3 regions of the Methylobacterium sp. 174MFSha1.1 genome follow, and region 2 is predicted to be linked to each of the others. Evidence: predicted binding sites of a transcription regulator. Region 2 holds the regulator's gene; each other region holds the start of a gene.
What was found. The regulator LexA, encoded in region 2, represses DNA repair genes until DNA is damaged. The targets are predictions, from matches to a motif close to TGTTCNNNNTGTGTTCNG.

Region 1 (7,242 bases), on a different contig from region 2:
TGAGCTCGCCCGCCGGGCCGATCAGGGCCGCGCCGCCCCAATGCGGGTGCGAGGGCGCGGTGAAGATCGCGTCGTCGAGCAGGTATTCCCAATAGCCGGCGAATTCCTGCCGCGCGACCACCTCGGCGGCGACGGCCCGCGAGCGGCCGCCGGCCCCGGCCATCACCAGCCGGTCGCCGACGCGCAAGCCGTCGGCACTGCCGAGCGGCAGATGCGGCAGGTCGAGGCGGCCGAGCGCCTGGACCAGGCCGAAGCCGGTGGCGGCGTCGTAGCCGACGACGTGGCCCGGCGCGGTGCGCCCGTCATGGGCGGTGAGCCAGACGCTCTCGGCCTCGGTGATGAGGTAGCCGATGGTGAGCACCAGCCCGTCCTCGCCGATCAGGACGCCGTTGCCGGCCCGCTCGGTGCCGAGGATCTCGGCGGTGTAGGCGCCGTCCGGCACCCGCGAGGACAGGGCGACGATGGCGGTGAGGGTCTGGTCGAGGTCGTAGGAATAGGCGGCCGGGCGGGGCTGCACCGCGGAGGGGATCTTCCAGTCGCCGGGCGCTGCCATGGTGGTCTCCTGCCGGGGCGTCGGTCGCCCCGTGTCACGTCTCGTCGGCGGGGTCGTCGCGGCCCCGCCCGCTCGCTCCCGTTATAGGTCGCGCGAGCCGCGCCCGACAGGCATCGCCCGCACGCGAGAACGCCCGGCTCGCGGAGCCGGGCGGGAGGGGAGGGCCGGCGGATGCGGCGGCGTCAGTATTTGCGCACCAGGGGCACCGGTTCCGGCGCGGGCGCCGCCGCGACGGTGTAGAGCGGGGCGATGACGCGGAACCAGCCCTCGGTCGAGTAGGCCTCGCGGTTGGTCGCCAGGCCGGTGACCGGCGAGATCTGGCGGGCCGAGGTGGCGACGTCGCGGGCGACCCAGGCCTGGACGGTGAACTTGCCGAAATCGTAGCCGACGAGGCCGCCGAGGGCGAAGCGGCCGCCGCCGCCGGGCGAGACCGTGCCGCAGGTGGCGAAGTTGCCGGCGCAGGGCGCGCCGAGGGGCAGGGGCCCGCGGTTCGGCAGGTTGGTGGTGCCGTAGCCGATGGCGCCGATCTCGAACTTGCCGAACTTCTTGGTCGCCGTCAGGTCGAGGTTGAGGGCGTCGCTCGGGAACTGGCTGCCGTAGAAGCCCGGGATGCCGTTGCGGCCGCCGAAGCGGCCCGGCACGTCGTAGAAATTGTAGGTGAGGTTGGCGGTGACGTTCCAGCCGTCGCCGGTATAGCTGATGCCGAAGCCCTGGCGGTAGGTGTTGGAGGCCAGAATCGGCAGGCCGCCGCCGCGGCCGGCATTCAGCTCGTTCAGGTAGACGCCGGCCAGGTAGCTGACGCCGACATTGTTGCCGAGATCCCAGGCGAAGATGCCGCCGAGGAAGGTGCCGACAGTGATGCTGGTGTCGCGCCCGCCCGCAGTTCGGGAGAAGGTGAAGACGGTCGGCGGGGCGATCACCGCCTCGAAGCGGGCGCCCAGAACCTTCCAGGGCGTCGACCAGACCAGGACCGGGACGTTGACCGCGGAGTCGGTCGAGGTCGCGTTCGGGCCGTCGGGGCTGCGATAGGTGAAGGTGTCGATCGCGTAGACGCCCTCGGGCAGCGGCGCACCGATCGCGAGGCCGACCTGCTCGCCTGGCACCGTCGTGGTCTGCGCGGACGCCGTCGTCGCAGTCAGCGACAAGGCGGCCGCCCCCGCGGCCAGCCAATGTTTGACCATGAGCTTTTCCTTCCCAAGCAATTCTTCGGGTTGTTCTCGAGGCGGCCGAAGCACGTCCATCGGCCGGCCGGCCTCGTCCGCGCGTCGCACGGTCGGGAACACGGCCTTCGATGTCCGGATGCAACCGCCCGGCACAGTCTGAACGAAGCAATGTTCTGACGGCCGTGCCCGGAAGGCGAGTCTTTTGCTCAGGATTGAAGCGGATGATCGCTGCGCGTTGCGCAAATGACGCATTCTCGTCATCCGCCGTCGATTTTGTACTTTGGTACAACCGCGTCCGCGATCACGGAAAATCGTCCGGTTGCTGCAGTGCACGGGCGGATTTTCCGCCCGTGCGGTCATGCTTCGCGGGGATTTTCGCGCGAAACGCTACTCCGCCGCCTGCTTGCGGGCCGCCGGCTTGCGAGTCCGGGGCGCCTTGGCGGCCGGGGCCGGCTTCGCGCCGGCCGGGCGCCGGGCCAGGACCTCGCGCAGGAAGCGGCCGGTATGGCTCGCCTCCGAGGCCGCGATGTCCTCCGGCGTTCCCTGTGCCACGATGATGCCGCCGCCGTCGCCGCCCTCGGGGCCCATGTCGATCACCCAGTCGGCGGTCTTGATGACCTCGAGGTTGTGCTCGATCACCACCACGCTGTTGCCCTGGTCGACGAGCTCGTGCAGCACCTCCATCAGCTTGGCGACGTCGTGGAAGTGCAGGCCGGTGGTCGGCTCGTCGAGGATGTAGAGGGTGCGGCCGGTGGCGCGCTTCGACAGTTCCTTCGACAGCTTCACCCTTTGCGCCTCGCCGCCCGAAAGGGTCGTGGCCTGCTGGCCGACGCGGACGTAGCCGAGGCCGACCCGGGCCAGGGTCTCGAGCTTCTCGCGGATCGCCGGCACCGCCTTGAACAGCTCGGCCGCCTCCTCCACCGTCATGTCGAGCACGTCGGCGATCGAGCGCTCGCGGTACTTCACCTCCAGGGTTTCGCGGTCGTAACGCTTGCCCTTGCAGACGTCGCAGGTGACGTAGACGTCGGGCAGGAAGTGCATCTCGATCTTGATCACGCCGTCGCCCGAGCAGGCCTCGCAGCGCCCGCCCTTGACGTTGAACGAGAACCGGCCGGGCTGGTAGCCGCGCGCCTTGGCTTCTGGCAGGCCGGCGAACCAGTCGCGGATCGGCGTGAAGGCGCCGATATAGGTGGCGGGGTTCGAGCGCGGGGTGCGGCCGATCGGCGACTGGTCGATGTCGATGACCTTGTCGAGGTGCTCCAGCCCCTCGATCCGGTCGTGGGGGGCGGGGTGCTCCAGCGCCCCGTTGAGCTTGCGCGCCACCGCCTTGTAGAGCGTGTCGACGACGAGGGTCGACTTGCCGCCGCCGGAGACCCCGGTGATGCAGGTGAAGGTGCCGAGCGGGATCTCGGCGGTCACGTCTTTCAGGTTGTTGCCCCGCGCGCCGACGAGGCGCAACATCTGGGACTCGGGCGCCTCGACCTTGGCGGCCGGGTTGCGCTTGGCCTTCCGGCGCATCTTCGGCACCCGCACCGAGAGCTTGCCGGTGAGGTACTGGGCGGTGAGCGAGTTCTCGTCCGCCAGCAGCTCGGCCGGCGTTCCCTTCGCCACGATCTGCCCGCCATGGATGCCGGCGCCGGGACCGACATCGACGACGTAGTCGGCCTGCAGGATCGCATCCTCGTCGTGCTCGACCACGATCACCGAATTGCCGAGGTCGCGCAGGCGCTTGAGCGTGCCGAGCAGCCGCTCGTTGTCGCGCTGGTGCAGGCCGATCGAGGGCTCGTCGAGAACGTAGAGGACGCCGGTCAGCCCCGAGCCGATCTGCGAGGCCAGCCGGATGCGCTGGCTCTCCCCGCCCGACAGCGACCCCGAGCCGCGGGCGAGCGTGAGGTATTCGAGGCCGACATCGACCAGGAAGGTCAGCCGGTCGCGGATCTCCTTCAGGATGCGGGCGGCGATCTCGTTGTGCTTCTGGCTCAGGTGCCCGGGCAGTTCGCCGAACCAGCGATGGGCATCGCGCACCGAGAGCACCGTGGAATCGCCGATGTCGAAGCCCGCGATCTTCACCGCCAGGGCCTCGGGCTTCAGCCGCTTGCCCTTGCAGGCCGAGCATGGCGTCTCGCCCATGAACCGGCCGATGTCCTCGCGCGCCGCGTCGCTGTCGGTCTCCTTGTAGCGCCGCTCCAGGTTCGGGATCACGCCCTCGAAGGGCTTCGAGACCTCGTAGGCGCGCAAGCCGTCATTGTAGGCGAAGCGGATCTCGTCGCCGTCCGAGCCGTAGAGCACCACCTGGCGGGCGGCCTCGGTGAGCTTGCCCCACGGCGTGTCGGTGCGGAAGCGGTAGTGACGCGCGAGCGCGTCGAGGGTCTGGCCGTAATAGGGCGAGGTCGACTTCGCCCAGGGCGCGACGGCGCCGCGCGACAGGCTCAAGGCCTCGTCGGCGATGACCAGCGTCGGGTCGATCCGCATCTCGTGGCCGATGCCGCCGCAGGTCGGGCAGGCGCCGAAGGGATTGTTGAACGAGAACAATCTCGGTTCGATCTCGGGAATCGTGAAACCGGAGACCGGGCAGGCGAAGCGCGACGAGAAGGTGATGGGATCCGGGACGGCGCCTTCCTCGGGCGTGTCCGCGAAGGCCACCACCGCGATGCCGTCGGCGAGGTCCAAAGCGGTCTCGAACGAGTCGGCCAGCCGCGAGGCCATGTCCGCCCGCACCACGATTCGGTCGACCACGACGTCGATGTCGTGCTTCAGCTTCTTGTCGAGCTTCGGCACGTCGTCGATGGCGTAGTACTCGCCGTCGATGCGCAGGCGCTGAAAGCCCTTCTTCTGGAACTCGGCGATCTCCTTGCGGTACTCGCCCTTGCGGCCGCGCACGACGGGGGCCAGCAGGTAGAGCCGGGTCTTCTCGGGCAGCGCCAGCACCCGGTCGACCATCTGGCTGACGGTCTGGCTCTCGATCGGCAGGCCGGTCGCGGGCGAATACGGGATGCCGACCCGCGCCCACAGGAGGCGCATGTAGTCGTAGATCTCCGTGACGGTGCCGACCGTCGAGCGCGGGTTCTTCGAGGTCGTCTTCTGCTCGATCGAGATCGCCGGCGACAGCCCGTCGATCTGGTCGACGTCGGGCTTCGCCATCATCTCGAGGAACTGGCGCGCATAGGCCGAGAGCGATTCGACGTAGCGGCGCTGCCCCTCGGCGTAGATGGTGTCGAAGGCGAGCGACGATTTCCCTGAGCCGGACAGCCCGGTGAACACCACGAGCTTGTCGCGGGGGATCGTCAGGTCGACGTTCTTCAGGTTGTGCTCGCGGGCGCCCCGCACCGCGATCACGCGGCCCTCCGCGGAACGGTCGAAGAGCTTGTCGAGAGAGGCCATGCAGAGGGGCTCCGGGCCGGGGTCGACACGGCCAGGCTTGATGGGACCGGGATCGGCCGGGAGCCCGTGACGTTCGGAGAGCCCATCGACCGTGATGGTGACCAGATGGGGCGCGGGGGCGCCCGAGCCAAGTCTGCCCTCACGACTAGAACAAACTGCGTACAGGAGCAACCGCGGCGCCGGCTCCGCCGTCAATGCTAGCTCAGGACGGAACGCTCAGCGCCAGGATACGGCTGATCTCCGTGAGATTGCGCCCCGATTCGGCGGACCACCGATTGAAGGCGCGCTGGACCAGCGCCAGATCGCGGGCGGAACTCGGCGCACGTGCGACGACGCCTTCCCGGATCAGCGCTGCGACGACGTCCCTCGTGGTGACGAAGGCCGGCTTGCCGATCGCCCGCAGGACGCGCATGCCCGAATCGCCACCGAGATGACGGCCGCGCTCCTGCAACAGCCGCAGCAGGCCGACGAGGTCCTCCTCGGGCCAGTCAGCCAGGAATCGGGCGGCCGAGCCGTGCTCGCGCGCGAGTGCCACCAGCAGGGCCGCGTTGACGCGCACCGCATCGATCTTGGCGCGGTTGCGGACGATCCCCCGGTCGGCGGCCAGGGCGTCGATGTCCTCGTCGGTCAGCGCCGCGCAGGCCTGCGGATCGAAGTCCCGGAAGGCGCTCTCGAAGGCCGGCCATTTCGCGGCGATCACCGGCGCGGAGAAGCCGGCGCTGAAGATGCGCCGCGTCATCGCGGCCAGGATGCGGTGATCGGGCAAAGCGGCGATCCGGTCGCGCGGGAGGACCGGCGTCTCGCCGAGCTTCGCCTCCAGGGCCGCGAGGCCGCCCTTGCGCGACGCCGCCTCGGCCAGGATCACGGAGAAGGGCCGCATCACGCCGGCTCGCCCGTGAACCAGGGCTCGCACCATTCCTGCCGCATCACCGGCCGGAACTCCGTGAAGGTGAAGCGGGCGACGCCGGCCCGGCGAAACGGCTCGGCCTCGAACAGCGTTTCGAGGTCTTCGCGGCTCTCGGCCCGTGCCACCAGGAACCCACCGACCGGCGGTTCCTTCGGCCCCGAGCATAGGAAAAGCCCACGATCGTACCCATCCTTCAAGAAGTCCCGGTGGCTTGGTATCAAAGGAGCAACCGCCTCGAACGGAACGAGATACGTCGCCTCGACGATGAAATGCTTCATCTCGTGATTCCCACGCGGAGAGGATGTTTTTGGTCCGAGAACGGATGCCGCGCCGGTGCGGCGACGCGCGACACCGTGACTTGAATCGGAGGGACCTGCCGCTATGGCAGATCCGGACTCGAATGTGGTACGAACCGGTCGGTCACATGTCAATCGAGGAACCACGATGGATCAAGCGCCGAAGGGGCCGCCACGGGCGCGCGACAGGATCTTCGCGGTCGCGGCCGAGCGGTTCTACCGCGACGGAATCCGGTCGGTCGGCGTCGAGGCCATCGTCAAGGAGGCCGGGGTCACCAAGATCAGCCTCTACCGCAGCTTCCCGTCGAAGGACGACCTCGTCCTCGCCTACCTTGAGGAGCGGTCGCGGCGGTTTCTCGAACGCTGGGACGAGACGTTCGACCGATACGACGACCCGGACGAGAGGCTCCGCGCGATCATGGCCTCCCTGGTCGAGCGGACGACGCAGGAGGGATACCGGGGCTGCCCCTTCATCAACTTCTGCGCCGAGTTCGCCGATCCGGACCATCCCGGCCGGCAGATCGCGCGGGACACGAAGACGGCGTTGCGGGAGCGGTTCCGGCACCTCGCCGGGGCGCTGCGGGCGAGGGATCCCGGCCAGCTCGCCGACGGCCTGCTCCTGCTCGTGGAAGGGGCCTACGCGATCAGCCAGACCCATGGCGGCGGGCCGGACGGCGTCGGGCACGCGCTCGTCCAGGCGGCGGAGGCGCTCGTGGCGCAGCAGCGGGCGCGATAGGCGTGCTGCGCGGCCCGTGCCGCGCCGTGCTCCCTCACAAGCTCAAGGGCGCGTTGTCGATCACCTCCTTCATGACGAAGAAGGTCCGGGTCTGGCGCACCCCGGGCAGGGCGATCAGGATCTCGCTGTGCATCCGGTTGAAGTCGGTCATGTCCGAGACCCGGATCTTGAGGAAGTAGTCGAAGTCGCCGGCGACGAGGTGGCAG
Region 2 (7,242 bases):
GCGCCGAGGCTCCGCCTCTGCACTCCGCCGGACGTGGGTGCCTCGCGTGCCATCGCGTCGCTCTCGCGGCGTGATCCGGGGCGCATCCCGGCCATGCTGCCGGTGCGGCCGCCTCGGGAGAAAGCGAATGCCTGGAACGGCGGCGACTCGAAAGGATCGCCTCCTCTTCCCGTCGTATAAAGCAATATAAATCTATCGACTTGCGTCTTTATTCAACTCTATCATGGCGACAAAGCGAGGCTGCGCCGTCCTGGTTCGAGAAGAGGAATGATCACGATGAGCCTGTGGTCGCGCCAGACGTTCGGGAGGTCCGACATGGCGCCCGGCAGAAGCGTTGTCGGGCTCAAGCCCGGCGATGCCGCCCGGCAGAACGCCGCCGACGACCGGAGCACCGCCCGGCAGGGAGACGGGGCGACCGGCGACGACCGGCAGCGGTCGCAGCGGCTGGCCGCCGCCAAGCAGTTCGACCTCGACGGCCAGATCGGCTGAGCCGGTCCCAGCTCGTTCCCTCGACGCGATCCGGGCACTCGGCCGATGCGGGGCTGTCCAGACAAAGAAAAAGGTGCGGATTTCCCTTCTCTTCGCCCCCGGGGAGCGGAGGATGTCCGCGCCTCGTCTTTCCCTGGACAGCCCTGCGGCGAACGGGACTTCGTCCGCCCCGGTCCCTCGCCGATGCCTCCACCGATGGAAGTTCGTCCGACATGACGCTCACCCGACGCTCCTTTTCCACCGGAACGGCCGCGGCTCTCGCGGCGCTCGCGACGGGGAGCCCGGCCCGGGCCGACCGCGTCCTGCGCGTCGGCTATCAGAAATACGGCACGATGCTGCTGCTGAAGGCCCGCGGCAGTCTGGATACGGCGCTCAAGCCCCTCGGCTTCCGGGCCGAGTGGCGGGAATTCCCGGGCGGGCCGCAGCTGCTGGAGGCGCTCAACGCCAAGGCCGTCGACATCGGCGTCGTCGGCGAGACGCCGCCGATCTTCGCCCAGGGCGCCGGCGCGCCCCTGGTCTACCTCGCCCACGAGCCGCCCGCCCCGAAGAGCGAGGCGATCGTCGTGCGGAAGGACAGCCCGATCCGCTCCGTCGCCGACCTGAAGGGAAAGAAGGTCGCGCTCAACAAGGGCTCGAACGTCCATTACCTGCTCGTGCGCGCCCTGGAGGAGGCCGGCCTCGCCTACGCGGACATCCAGACCGTCTTCCTCGCTCCCGCCGACGGGCGGGCGGCCTTCGATGGCGGATCGGTCGATGCCTGGGTGATCTGGGATCCGTTCCTGGCCGCCGTCGAGGTGTCGAGCGGCGCCCGTGTCTTGCAGGACGCGACCGGGCTCGCGGCCAACCACCAGTTCTACGTCGGCGAACGCGCCTTCGTGGAGGCGCAGCCCCAGGCCATCGACGCGGTGCTGGCGGCGATCACCGTGATCGACCGCGAGACCAACGGCGTCACCGAGGCGGCGGCGCGCGAGCTGAGCCCGGCGGTCGGCATGCCGGTGCCGATCCTCGCCCGTGCGCTCGCCCGCCAGAGCTGGGGCGTCGTCCCGCTGGGGCCCGAGGTGATCGCCGGGCAGCAGCGCATCGCCGACACGTTCCTGCGCCTCGGCCTGCTGCCGCGGCCGATCCAGGTGGCGGACGCCGTCCGGCAGGCGCGCTCGTAGGGTGCGGATTCGTCCTCGCGCCGCCTCAAGCGTGGCGGTGGCGTGCGGCCGGGTGGGTCGTCTCGACCCGGTCGCGCCCGAACAGCTTTCGCCGCAGCGGGCCGTCGCGATAGGCGGTCGGGTAGCGCCCGCGCCGCTGCAATTCGGGGACGACATACGCGACGATGTCGGCGAAGGTCTCGTGCGCGACCACGTAGGCAAGGTTGAACCCGTCGATCCCGGTCGCCGCCACGAAGGCCTCGAGCGCGTCGCAGATCGTGGCGGGCGAGCCGCAGAAGACCGGGCCGATCCCGCCGATCCCGACATGCTCGGCCACTTCCCGCACCGTCCAGACCCGGCCCGGATCGGCGCGCGTGACGTTGTCCATCGCGGAGCGCCCGGCATCGTTCTCGACGTGCCGGACCTCGGCGTCGAGGTCGAGCGTCGAGAAGTCGACCCCGGTCCAGCCCGACATCAGGGCGAGCGCGCCCTCGTGGCTGACATAGGAGCGGTACTCGGCGAGCTTCGCCTGCGCCCGCGCGTCGGTCTCGGCGACGACGAGCGTGGCGAGCGCGTAGATCAGGATGTCGTCCGGCTGCCGGCCCTCCTCGACCGCGGCCTGCCGGAGCGCGGCGACGCGCGGGGCGATCACCTGCGGCGAGGGACCCGACACGAACACGCATTCGGCGTGGCGGGCCGCGAAGCCGCGCCCCTTCGGCGAGGTCCCGGCCTGGTAGATCACCGGGGTGCGCTGCGGCGAGGGCTCGCCGAGATGCACGCCCTCGACCCGGAAATGCGGGCCTTCGTGCCGGATCGCCCGGACCCGGGAGGGATCGGCGAACACGCCCGCCGCCCGATCGCGCCTGACCGCGCCGTCGTCCCAGCTGCCCTCCCACAGCTCGTAGACGACCGCCATGTACTCCTCGGCGAGGTCGTAGCGGTCGTCGTGGGCGCGCTGGCGGTCGAGGCCCATCGCGCGGGCGGCGGAATCAAGGTAGCCGGTGACGACGTTCCAGCCGATGCGGCCCGCCGTCAGGTGGTCGAGCGTCGTGAAGCGGCGGGCGAGCAGGTAGGGCGCCTCGTAGGACAGGTTCACGGTGACGCCGAAGCCGAGATGCTCCGTCACCGCCGCCATCGCCGGCACGACGAGGAGCGGATCGTTGACCGGCACCTGCGCGGCGTGCCGCAGGGCGGCGGCGGGCGAGCCACCATGGACGTCGTAGAGCCCGACCACGTCGGCGAGGAACACGCCGTCGAAGCAGCCCCGCTCGAGCAAGCGGGCGAGGTCGGTCCAGTAGGAGGGGGTGGTGTAGTCGGCCGAGCGGTCGCGCGGATGGCGCCACAGGCCGGGCGACTGGTGCCCGACGCAGTTCATCTCGAAGGCGTTGAAGCGGATCATGGCTCGGTTGGCGTGGCGATAGGGCAGGAGAGATCGCTCGACCGATTATCACGTCGGCGTCCTTGGGCTGGCGCGGAATCGCGCCGCAGCGGGGCCGAAAGCCGTCGCGCGTCAGGTTCAGCATCCATACTGAGCCAGCTCGTCAGATCGAGCCATTCCAAAACCGGCGATCAACATAAAAAAATGTTTTCAGTCTCTCCGGTCGGGGAGAATATAATTCCTATGCCGTGGCATGGCAGGTATCCGGCCGATCTCTCCATCGAGATCCGCCAGAGAGACCGAAGACATGTTTGGGAAGCAACGGATTTTTGCCGCCGCACCCTTTGACGGTCGGACAGACTGTGATTGATAGGCGCCGAGACCACACCGGCGAGGCGCGAGCTCTTTCACGCCCCGACATTCCCGCCCGAGGATTCGATCCGATGTCGACCACCCGTCGAACCGTGCTCGCGGGCCTCGCCGCCTCGGCCGCCTTGAGCCGCCCCGTCCGGGCCGCCGCACCGCTGCGCATCGGGTACCAGCGCTCCTCGACGCTGATCGCCCTGCTGCGCCAGGACGGCAGCCTGGAACAGGCCCTGTCGGCGCAGGGCGTCGGCCTGTCCTGGCACGAATTCACCAGCGGCCTGCCGATCATGGAAGCGCTCAACGCCGGCTCGATCGACGTCTCGGCCGACGTCGCCGACACGGTGCCGGTCTTCGCGCAGGCGGCCGGCGCGCGCATCACCTACCTCGCGCAGGAGGCGGCTTCGCCCGAAGCCCAAGGAATCCTGGTACCGAAGGATTCGGGCCTCCGCTCCGTGGCCGACCTCAAGGGCAAGCGGATCGCGGTCACCAAGGGGGCGGGCAACCACTTCCTGGTCCTCGCCGCACTCAAGGAGGCCGGCCTGTCCTTCCGCAGCATCGTGCCGGCGTACCTGAGCCCGGCCGACGGGCGGGCCGCGCTGGAGAGCGGGGGCGTCGAGGCCTGGGCCGCCTGGGACCCGTTCCTGACCGCGGCGCACAAGCAGGCCGGCGCGCGGGTCCTGCGCGACGGGGCCGGGCTGTCGCTCTACAAGCGCTACTACCTCGCCGCCGACGCTTACGCGGCGGCGAACGGGCCGGTGCTCGGCCTCCTGTTCGGCAAGCTGGCGCAGACCGGGGCCTGGGTGAAGGCGAACCCGGCCGAGGCCGCCGCGCGCCTCGCCGCGCTCTGGAAGCTCGATCCCGAGATCGTCCTGGCGGCGAACGCCCATCGCAGCTATCGGGTCGAGCCCGTCACCCGGGACGGGCTCTCCGAGCAGCAGACGATCGCCGACGCGTTCCGCGCCGAGGGGCTGCTGCCGCGCGCCGTCGACACCGCCGCCCTCGAGATCTGGGCACCTCCTGTGCGCTGACCGGTCCGAAAACTCTGAGGCGGATCGAGGAACTGGTCCTGCTTCGGGCGGTGCCTCGGCGATGCAGGATGCCCAGTGATCGGAGACGATGCCCGGGTCTTCCCTGTTGCGCGGATATATTTCCGCCCCACGGGCGCCGCAGTTCCAGACCCGCTTGCGGAACACTTGCGGAACGCTTACCATGTTCGCGATTTGTTTCCGGAGCGCGCCAGCGCGGGGATGAGAGTGTCACATGCTCACGCGTAAGCAGTTGGACCTGCTCCGCTTCATTCAGCAGAGAATGCGCGAGACGGGCGTCCCCCCGTCCTTCGACGAGATGAAGGACGCCCTCGATCTCAAATCGAAATCGGGCATCCACCGGCTGATCACGGCGCTGGAGGAGCGCGGCTTCCTGCGCCGTCTGCCGAACCGGGCCCGGGCGATCGAGGTGATCCGCATCCCCGACGCGGTGACCGGGCCCGTGGCGGCCGCGCCCGTGCCGACCGCCGAGGTCGTGCGGTTCAACCCCAGCGTGGTCGAGGGCGGGCGCGCCCACGAGCCGAAGCGGCCCGCCGGCATCCCCGCGATGACGATGGCGTCGGACGAGAGCGGCCAGTCGGTCAGCGTGCCGGTGATGGGCCGGATCGCCGCCGGTACGCCGATCTCGGCGATCCAGAGCCAGAGCCGCTCGGTGGCGATGTCGCCGGACTTCCTCGCCAGCGGCGAGCACTACGCGCTCGAGGTGCGCGGCGACTCGATGATCGAGGCCGGCATCCTCGACGGCGACCTCGTGGTGATCCGTCGCCAGGAGACCGCCAATACCGGCGACATCATCGTGGCGCTGATCGACGACGAGGAGGCGACCCTCAAGCGCCTGCGCCGCCGCGGCTCCTCGATCGCGCTGGAAGCCGCCAACCCGGCCTACGAGACCCGGGTGCTCGGGCCGGACCGGGTGCGGATCCAGGGCCGGCTGGTGAGCCTCGTCCGCAAGTATTGAAGGACAGGACGGGGCGGACCGGATGCCGGCCCGCCCCGTCCTCCTTCAGAATCCTCGTGAGCCGCCCGCGCCCTCAGGCGGTCCGGCTGAAGACCCGCGACGCCGTCGGGAAGCCGGCGGCGGCCTGCTCGTCGAGGCCGAGATTGGCGGCGAGCAGGTGGCGCGGCGCCTGGGCGAGCCAGCCCGCCAGCGACGTCTCGCTGTAGACCCCGCTGTCGTGCACGCCGACGATCTCGGCCGTCCCGGTCCCGATATTCTCGACGGAATGCCCGCAGGCCCGCGGGATGTAGGCGCAGTCGCCCGGGCCCAGCTCCGCCACGGCCAGGCGCTTGTCCGGCCCGAACAGGGTCACGCGGGTGCGCCCCCGCAGGACGTAGTGCCACTCGTTCGCGCCCGGATGCCAGTGCGGGGTGTGGATCGCGCCGGGCGCGAGCCGCACGAGGAGACCCGTCATCCCCGCCGAGACCGGGAAGGCGCTCGCGGGCGCCACCCGCATCGTGCTGCCGGCGGCATCCACGATCGTGTCGCTCCCCGCCAGCCCGTAGCGATGCGACCGCGACGGCGCGAGCGGCCGCTCGGCCCGCGCGGCCGGGGCGTCGAGGGGCAGGACGGGGCCCTGCATGATGTAGGTCTCGCCCGGGGGCAGGGCTGCCAGCGTCGCCTCCGGCACGCCGAGGGCGTGGCCGAGGATCGCCGGATCGAGGCGGCTCATCCAGTCGGAGAGCCCGAAGGTGCCGTGCTCGCCGTAGAGGCCGTCGTCGAAGGCGAGGATCGCGTGGCACGGCTCGGTCCCGAGGGACTGGATCGCGTGGGCGTGGCCGCCGGGAAAGTACCAGGTGTCCCCGGGCGCGAAGTTGACGACCTCCATCTCGCCGGCGGCGTCGATCACCGTCGCCTGGCAATGCCCGGCGACGATGTAGCCCCACTCGGCGGAGGTGTGCCAATGCATCTCGCGCACGCCGCCCGGGTTGAGGAACAGGTGCGCGCCGGCGATCCCGGTGGCGATGGGGAGCTGGCGGGTCGTGACGTCGCGGGCCCAGCCGCCCGAGGTCGCCTTGATCGGCCCGGCGTCGAGCGAGATGGTGAAGGCCGGCGCCGCCCCCGCCTTGTGGGGAATCGTGCGCAGGAAGGTGCCGGCCGGGGCGACGTCGGCGCCGGCGGCGTGACCGTCATCGGCCGCGGCGAAGGCGCCGCCGACGGCGAAGCTGCTGCCCGCGGCCAGGGCTCCGAGGAAGACGCGGCGGCTGGTCTGGTCCATGAAGCCCTCTCGACGAAAGGGCGCGATGTCGCGACGAGTCCCGCTCGACCGAGGCGCCCAATCGCATGATCAGCGTTCCGGATCGACTGGGCGTCCTCCGTTTGGGGGACACTCAACCGGTGATTCGACTTCCGGGCGATGATTTTCGGAAGTCGATCGGCCCGCCGGCGGTCGTCACGACTTCCATCCCCTCAATGTGCGCTGCCCGTCGCCACGAACTTGAACAGGAACACGCCCGCGATCACCCACACCACCGGCTTCACGTCGCGGAAGCGGCCGGTGAGCAGCTTGATCACCGCGTAGGTGATGAAGCCGAAGGCGACGCCATTGGCGATCGAGTAGGTGAAGGGCATGAGCAGCGCGGTGACGCAGGCCGGCAGTACTTCGGTCAGGTCGTCCCAGTCGAGATCGACCAGCTCGTGCAGCATCAGGCAGGCGACGTAGAACAGGGCCGGCGCCGTGGCGTAGGTCGGGACCGAGCCGGCGAGCGGCGCGAAGAACAGGCAGGCGAGGAACAGCACCGCCACCGTCGCGGCGGTGAGCCCGGTGCGCCCGCCTTCCTCGACGCCGGACGCGCTCTCGAGATACGCCGTGGTGCTCGACGTGCC
Region 3 (7,242 bases), on a different contig from region 2:
GGCCCCTGCGTCAGCAGGGGTCGGGAGAGGGGACGCCGCTTCCGGATATGGCTGAGCCGTTTTGAAGGGCCCGAGCTGGATCAGCGTCGCGCTGCCCCTCTCCCGCCCGGCTTTGCCGGGCACCCTCCCCCGCAGAGGGGGGAGGGGAAAGCCCCGCGCTATGTCGTTTCCTCGGACATCCCTGCCACAAGGGGAAGACGAGGCTCGCTCAATCTTCATTTGACCGGATTAAGCGGAAACCGTCTCATCCCGCGCAATGCCGCAGAGTCTGGCGAATGTCACCTTAACTAAAAGGGTCAGGCGACCGTCTTTCCCCCGCCGATCGCCGCAGCAACAAGTCAGGGCCGGGTCTATCGATGGAAAGCCGAAGCATTCGTCTGGAGGAATGGTGCCCGGGGACGGAGTCGAACCGCCGACACTGCGATTTTCAGTCGCATGCTCTACCAACTGAGCTACCCGGGCGCACCGGCCGCGCAGGGCGACGGTCCAAGCACCAGAGATCGTCCTGGTCTCAGGACGGCACCACTCACGTCAGGGACGAGGAAGTGGTGCCCGGGGACGGAGTCGAACCGCCGACACTGCGATTTTCAGTCGCATGCTCTACCAACTGAGCTACCCGGGCCCGCCGGCTGCGCGGGGCAGCGGCGTTGAGCGGGGGTATAGAGACGCTCGGATCGCCTGTCCAGCCGTCTCGTACGGGCGCGCGGGCGATTGTTTGCCGGCGCCCGGCGCGTCGCCGTCACCCCTCCGCCGCCCGCCGACGGCGGGGCGCGCGGCCCGGACTCGCCGGGCTGCGCGGATTGCGGGTGCGGGGCTTCTTCGCCGAATTCTCCCGGGTGGCGGCCTCGCGGGCGGGGGCCGCCCGGGCGTCGGAGCGGGGCCCGTCGCCACCCGCATGGGCGTCGAGGAAGGCGCGGCAGGCGGCGAAATCGGTCTCGATCTCGGGTGGCAGTGCCTCCAGGCGCTTCGCCCGGGCGAGCGAGGCGGCGAAGCGCAGCATCGCCGGGGTCGGGGGACGGGTCGCGCCGTCGCCGGACGGCGCCATCTTCGGCCCCGCATGGGTGTTGAGGAAGACCCGGCAGGCGCCGGCATCCCGCTTGGCTTCAGGGGGGAGGGGGATGCCCTTGCGGGCGGCGAGCGAGGTCGCGAACGACACCATCGCGGCGGTCGGCGCGCGGCCGCCGCGGGGCGGGGCCTCGCCCGCGATCGCCATGCTCTCGACGGCCAGACGCTCGGCGCCCGAGACCGCACCGATCAAGGCCTCGACCCGCTCGCGGGTGCGCTGGCGGAAGGCGTTCGCCCGGCGCAGGGCCTCGTCCTTCGTCGTCGCCCGACCGATCTCGGCCAGCTCCGATTCGAACACCGCCCGCCCGACCGGGTCGCCATAGGCCGGAAAGACCCGGCGCACCGCGGCGACGAAGGCGAGGCCGACCTCCGTCACGGTGATCGCCGGATCCTTGCCCTTCAGCAGCGTGACGTAGTGGCTCTTCATCAGCTTCGGCAGCACCGCGTCGCGGGTCGCCGCGGTGCCGAGGCCCTTCGGCTCGGTCGGGTTGGCGGGGTTCTCCAGCGCCCGCTTCAGGGCGGGATCCTCGATCTGGTCGATCAGCCGGCCCATCACCACCGGCAACTCGCCCCGGGTGATGCGGCGGGGCGGCTCGGTCCGGGCGGTCTCGATCCTGGGCTTCCCGCCGGTGCCAGCCTCGCCGTCGCGGACCGGCGGCAGGCGGCCGGTGGTCGGCTCGTCGTCGGCCTTGGCCTTGCCGGGCACGACCTCGTCCTCGTCGGCCTCGGTGCCGTAGAGGGCGCGCCAGCCCGGCACCTTCACCACGCTGCCGGTGATGACGAAGCGCTTCGCGCCCAGCGGCGTCGGGACGTCGGCAGTGACCGTGGTGCGCGCGTCGATCCCGTCGGCCATGTGGGCGGCGAGGAAGTTCTTCGCGACGAGCAGCCAGAGCTTCAGCGCGTCGGGCGCGACGTCGCCCGGCCCCGGCACCTTGCGCAGCGGCACGATGGCGTGGTGCTCGCCCGGATCCTTGACGTAGTGGCCCTTCGGCCCGCGGCGGATCTGCGGGGTCGCGGGGTTGTGTGCGGCCAGATCTTTGTCGACGGGGGCGATCGCCGCGAGCACCGCGCCGGCATCCTTGGCCTGCGATTCGGGCAGGTGCACCGATTCGGTGCGGGGATAGCTGAGGAACCCCTTGTCGTAGAGCGCCTGCGCGTGGCGCGCCGTGACCTGCGGGTCCCAACCGAAGCGCTTGGCGCAGGCTCGCGCCAGGGTGTCCTTCGAGAAGAGCTTCGGCGGCGCCCGGCGCACGTCCTTCTGGACCACCGCGAGCGGGCCGGCCCAGCCCACGGCCGCGTCGCGGATCGCCTCGGCGTCCTTGACCTCGAAGATCTTGTCCTTCGGCGCGTGCCAGAGAGTCAGGCTCGCGCCGCTCTCCGTCGTCACCGGCAGGGCGATCTTGTAGAAGTCCCGCGGCACGAAGTTGCGGATGCGCTCCTCGAGGTCGGCGAGGATGGCGAGCGTCGGCGTCTGCACCCCGCCGAAGCGCCACGGCTCGCGGAAGGCCGGCGGGCGCAGGCGCAGGGACACCGCCCGCGTGCCGTTGAGGCCGAGATGCCAATCCTCGTATTGCCGGCACAGAGCCTCGAGATAGGCGGCGTAGTCGCGCTCGCCGGAATCGTCCTCGCGCGCCAGCAGCCCGAAGGCCCGGCGGATCGAGATCTCGTCGAGGGCGCCCAGCCGCAGCCGGTCGACCCGTCCGTGCCAGCCGAGATGCTCCAGCACCTCCCAGGCGATCATCGAGCCCTCGCGGCCCGGATCGGTGGCGATGATCACCCGCTCGACCCCGTCGAGCGCCTGCCGGATCGCCGCGAGCTTCGGGGCGTGCGACTGGCCCGAGCGGCCGTGACCGGGGGCGACCGGCAGCCGCTCCATCGCGATCGGCAGCGCGTCGAAGCGCCAGGGCTTCCAGTCCGGCCGGATCTCCCCGGGCTCGGCCACCTCCAGGAGATGGCCCTCGGCGGCGACGCAGATTGTGGTGGGCGAGCGGAAGAACCGCTGCACCTGGCGCATCGCCGAGGGCTTCTCGAAGAAGAAGAGGGTTTTGCCGGACGCTCGACCGGCGGAGGTGGCCTGCGCCATGGAAGCGGGTCGCTCCTGGACGGGCGGGCAGCCCGAACGAAGCGGGAACATACCGGAGGGGCACCGGAGCGGTCAACGGTCGGATCCCATGTTCCCCGCTAGGCTGGTCGCTCAGGTGCCGGTCACGCACCCTCCCGAAACACCGCTTGCGCCCTGCCCATTCCTCACATAAAGATATCTTTATGTTTCAAGTCGGAGGCGAGGAGCCCCTCGATATGACTGCCACCGTCCCCTTCGCCGATGCTCTGGGCGTGCTGCGCGCCGCGGCGGAGGAGACGCGCCTGCGCATCCTGGTGCTGCTCGGCGAGGGCGAGCTGTCGGTTTCCGACCTCACCGACATCCTCGGCCAGTCGCAGCCGCGGATCTCGCGCCACCTCAAGCTCCTGGTCGAGGCCGGGCTGGTGGTGCGCCACCGCGAGGGCGCCTGGGCGTTCTTCCGCCTGCGCGAGGGCGCGGCGGGGCTGGTGGCGCCCCTCGTCGCGGCGCTCGACGCCGCCGAGCCGCCGCTCTCCGAGGACCGGGCCCGACTCCAGGCGGTGCGGGCCCAGCGCGCGGAGGCCGCCCAGAACTTCTTCGCGCGGCTCGCGCCGCAATGGGACCGGGTGCGCTCGCTCCACGTGCCGGAGGCCACCGTCGAGGCGGCGGTGCTCGACGTGCTGGGTGGAGGGCCCATCGGCAGCCTCGTCGATCTCGGCACCGGCACCGGGCGGATGCTCGGCCTGCTCGCGCCCCGGGCCGCCCGGGCCACGGGGCTGGACGCCAACCACGCCATGCTGTCCGTGGCCCGCGCCAACCTGGAGCGCCAGGGCCTGACCCGGATCGACCTGCGCCAGGGCGACATCCACGCGCCGCCCTTCGGCCGGGCGAGCTTCGACCTCGTGCTGATCCATCAGGTGCTGCACTATCTCGACGACCCGGCCCGGGCCCTGCGCGAGGCCGCCCGCCTCGTCGCGCCCGGCGGCCGCCTGCTGGTGGTCGATTTCGCGCCCCACGGCCTCGAATTCCTCCGCGCGGACGAGGCGCACCGCCGCCTCGGCTTCGCCCCCGAGCAGGTCGCCGGCTGGCTCTCCGAGGCTGGCCTCACCGACGTGCGGCTGCGCCACCTCGCGCCCTCCGGGGCTGCGGAGCACCAGCTCACCGTCACGCTCTGGCTCGCCCATCATCCGGAGGCGGCCGCCGGTCTGCCCGACCGCGCCGTCGCCTGATTCGCCCCCTTCCGCCGAGGCCGCCGATGTACCCCACCGCCTTCCGCCCGAGCCGCGAGAGCCGCCGCCCGATCCGGGTCTCGTTCGAGTTCTTCCCGCCCAAGTCCCCGGAGATGGAGGCGACCCTGTGGTCGTCGATCGAGCGCCTGGCGCCGCTCGGCCCCAGCTTCGTCTCGGTGACCTACGGCGCCGGCGGCTCGACCCGCGAGCGCACCCACAACACCGTGTCGCGCCTCGTGCGCGAGACCGACCTGAAGCCCGCCGCCCACCTCACCTGCGTGGCGGCGACCAAGGGCGAGGTCGACGACGTGGTGCGGGCCTACCACGAGGCCGGCGTGCGCCACATCGTGGCCCTGCGCGGCGACCCGGCGGAGGGCGTCGGCACCGCCTACACCGCGCATCCGGGCGGCTACGAGCGCTCCTGCGACCTCGTCGCCGGCATCAAGCGCATCGGCGACTTCGAGGTCTCGGTCTCGGCCTACCCCGAGCGCCACCCCGAGGCCGTCTCCCTCGACCAGGACCTCGACGCCCTGAAGGCCAAGGTCGATTGCGGCGCCGACCGCGCCATCACCCAGTTCTTCTTCGACAACGACCTGTTCTTCCGCTACCTCGACCGGGTGCAGTCGCGCGGCATCGACATCCCGATCATCCCGGGCATCCTGCCGGTGCAGAACTTCAAGCAGGCGGCCAACTTCGCCCGCCGCACCGGCGCCTCGGTGCCGGACTGGCTCGCCGCCCGCTTCGAGGGGCTGGAGGACGACGTCGCCACCCGCAAGCTGGTGGCCGCGGCGGTGGCCGCCGAGCAGGTGCTGGACCTCGTTGACCGCGGCGTCACCGACTTCCACTTCTACACCATGAACCGCGCCGACCTCGTCTACGCGATCTGCCATCTGCTGGGCTTGCGTGCGGCGCCGGTGGCGGCGGAGAAGGCAGCGGCCTGACGATCGTCTCGAAGGAAGCTTGCCTTGACCGAATCGCAGGACGTGAGTGTTCCGCGGTTGCGCCAGATCTTGGCGGATCCTGCCGCTGGCCGGGGCCGCCGTCATCGAGGAGGCGCGGTCCTACGACGCGGAGCGGATCGAGGCACGCCTCAACGATCTCGAGCGACATGTAGCTGCACTTGAGGCCCGTATGGCTGGACAGGAGCAAGGTTAAGCGCGGGATCCCCCCTCTCCCGTGTGGGAGAGGGGCCGGGGGTGAGGGTGACACGCTTCAGTATCAAGCGCTGAGCGTCGAGCTGCCTGCACTACGGTCTGAGCTCGACTCAGAACCGTAGCACCCTCACCCCTACCCCTCTCCCACACGGGAGAGGGGATCCCGCGCTTCTCGGTTCGTCGGGCAGTGACATGGAAGCTGGCCGATACCCGAAAAGCTTCTCAATCAAACCGCGATAACGCGGCCCACATCGTCCCTTCGCGGCCCCGCGCCGCCCAAACGACCCATTGGAACCCCACCCCGATGACCGACTTCCGCCCCGCCGACGGTGCCGAAATCCTGACCGCCCTGCGCCGGCGCGCGGCGGAGAAAATCCTCGTCCTCGACGGGGCGATGGGCACGGTGATCCAGCGCCTCGGCCTGACCGAGGCCGATTTCCGCAGCGAGCGTTTTCGCGAGCACGCCCACGACCAGAAGGGCAACAACGACCTCCTGATCCTCAGTCAGCCCGACGCGATCCGGCAGATTCACCTCGACTACTTCCTCGCCGGCGCCGATGTCGTCGAAACCAACACCTTCTCGGGCACCACGATCGCTCAAGCCGATTACGGCATGGAGGCGATCATCCACGAGCTGAACGCGCAAGGCGCGCGCCTCGCCCGCGAGGCCGCCATCCTCGCCGAGAAGCAGGACGGGCGCCGCCGCTTCGTCGCCGGGGCGATCGGCCCGACGAACCGCACCCTGTCGATCTCGCCGGACGTCAACAACCCGGGCTACCGCGCCGTGACCTTCGACCAGGTCCGCGAGGCTTACGCCGAGCAGGTGCGCGGCCTGATCGCCGGCGGCGCGGAACTCATCCTGATCGAGACGGTCTTCGACACGCTGAATGCCAAGGCGGCGGTGGCGGCGTCCTGGCAGGTCTTCGAGGAGACCGGCATCCGCCTGCCGATCATGATCTCGGGCACCATCACGGACCTGTCCGGCCGCACCCTGTCGGGCCAGACCCCGACCGCCTTCTGGCACTCGCTGCGCCACGCTGAGCCGCTGACCTTCGGGCTCAACTGCGCGCTCGGCGCCCGCGAGATGCGCGCCCATATCGACGAGCTGTCGCGCACCTGCGACACGCTGGTCTGCGCCTATCCGAATGCCGGCCTGCCGAACGAGTTCGGCCTCTACGACGAGAGCCCGGAGGCGATGGCCAAGCTCGTCGGCGAGTTCGCCGAGAGCGGCCTCGTCAACATGGTCGGCGGCTGCTGCGGCACCACGCCGGACCATATCCGCGCCATCGCCGGTGCGGTGGCCGGCAAGGCACCGCGCCGCGTGCCGAGCGTGAAGCCCTTGATGCGCCTGTCGGGTCTCGAGCCGTTCACGCTGACGCCCGAGATCCCGTTCGTGAACGTGGGCGAGCGCACCAACGTCACCGGCTCGGCGCGCTTCCGCAAGCTCGTCACCAACGGCGACTACGCCGCCGCCCTCGACGTCGCCCGCGACCAGGTCGCCGCCGGCGCCCAGGTGATCGACATCAACATGGACGAGGGCCTGCTCGACTCCCAGAAGGCGATGGTCGAGTTCCTCAACCTCGTCGCCGCCGAGCCCGACATCGCCCGGGTCCCGGTGATGATCGATTCCTCGAAGTTCCCGGTCATCGAGGCCGGCCTCAAATGCGTGCAGGGCAAGGCGATCGTGAACTCGATCTCCCTCAAGGAGGGAGAGGAGAAGTTCATCCATGAGGCC

Region 1: the regulator LexA is predicted to act here: its motif matches at 5,244-5,261, upstream of uvrA (excinuclease ABC subunit UvrA).
Region 3: the regulator LexA is predicted to act here: its motif matches at 3,181-3,198, upstream of BM430_RS08670 (type IA DNA topoisomerase).

The regions. Positions count from the first base shown of each region.
Region 1 is NZ_FPCB01000009.1:92,680-99,921, reverse strand. It holds gene BM430_RS08160 (S1C family serine protease) at 1-553, opposite strand, end outside; gene BM430_RS08155 (transporter family protein) at 736-1,734, opposite strand; gene uvrA (excinuclease ABC subunit UvrA) at 2,104-5,097, opposite strand; gene BM430_RS08145 (DNA-3-methyladenine glycosylase I) at 5,300-5,977, opposite strand; gene BM430_RS08140 (YciI family protein) at 5,977-6,282, opposite strand; gene BM430_RS08135 (TetR/AcrR family transcriptional regulator) at 6,449-7,036, shown strand; gene BM430_RS08130 (Lrp/AsnC family transcriptional regulator) at 7,071-7,242, opposite strand, start outside.
Region 2 is NZ_FPCB01000054.1:9,769-17,010, forward strand. It holds gene BM430_RS34935 (hypothetical protein) at 316-489, shown strand; gene BM430_RS30805 (sulfonate ABC transporter substrate-binding protein) at 702-1,649, shown strand; gene BM430_RS30810 (LLM class flavin-dependent oxidoreductase) at 1,675-3,027, opposite strand; gene BM430_RS30815 (aliphatic sulfonate ABC transporter substrate-binding protein) at 3,450-4,400, shown strand; gene lexA (transcriptional repressor LexA) at 4,633-5,376, shown strand; gene BM430_RS30825 (cupin domain-containing protein) at 5,450-6,634, opposite strand; gene BM430_RS30830 (NCS2 family permease) at 6,826-7,242, opposite strand, start outside.
Region 3 is NZ_FPCB01000009.1:206,574-213,815, reverse strand. It holds tRNA gene BM430_RS08680 (tRNA-Phe) at 387-462, opposite strand; tRNA gene BM430_RS08675 (tRNA-Phe) at 547-622, opposite strand; gene BM430_RS08670 (type IA DNA topoisomerase) at 740-3,148, opposite strand; gene BM430_RS08665 (ArsR/SmtB family transcription factor) at 3,364-4,353, shown strand; gene metF (methylenetetrahydrofolate reductase [NAD(P)H]) at 4,380-5,294, shown strand; gene metH (methionine synthase) at 5,812-7,242, shown strand, end outside.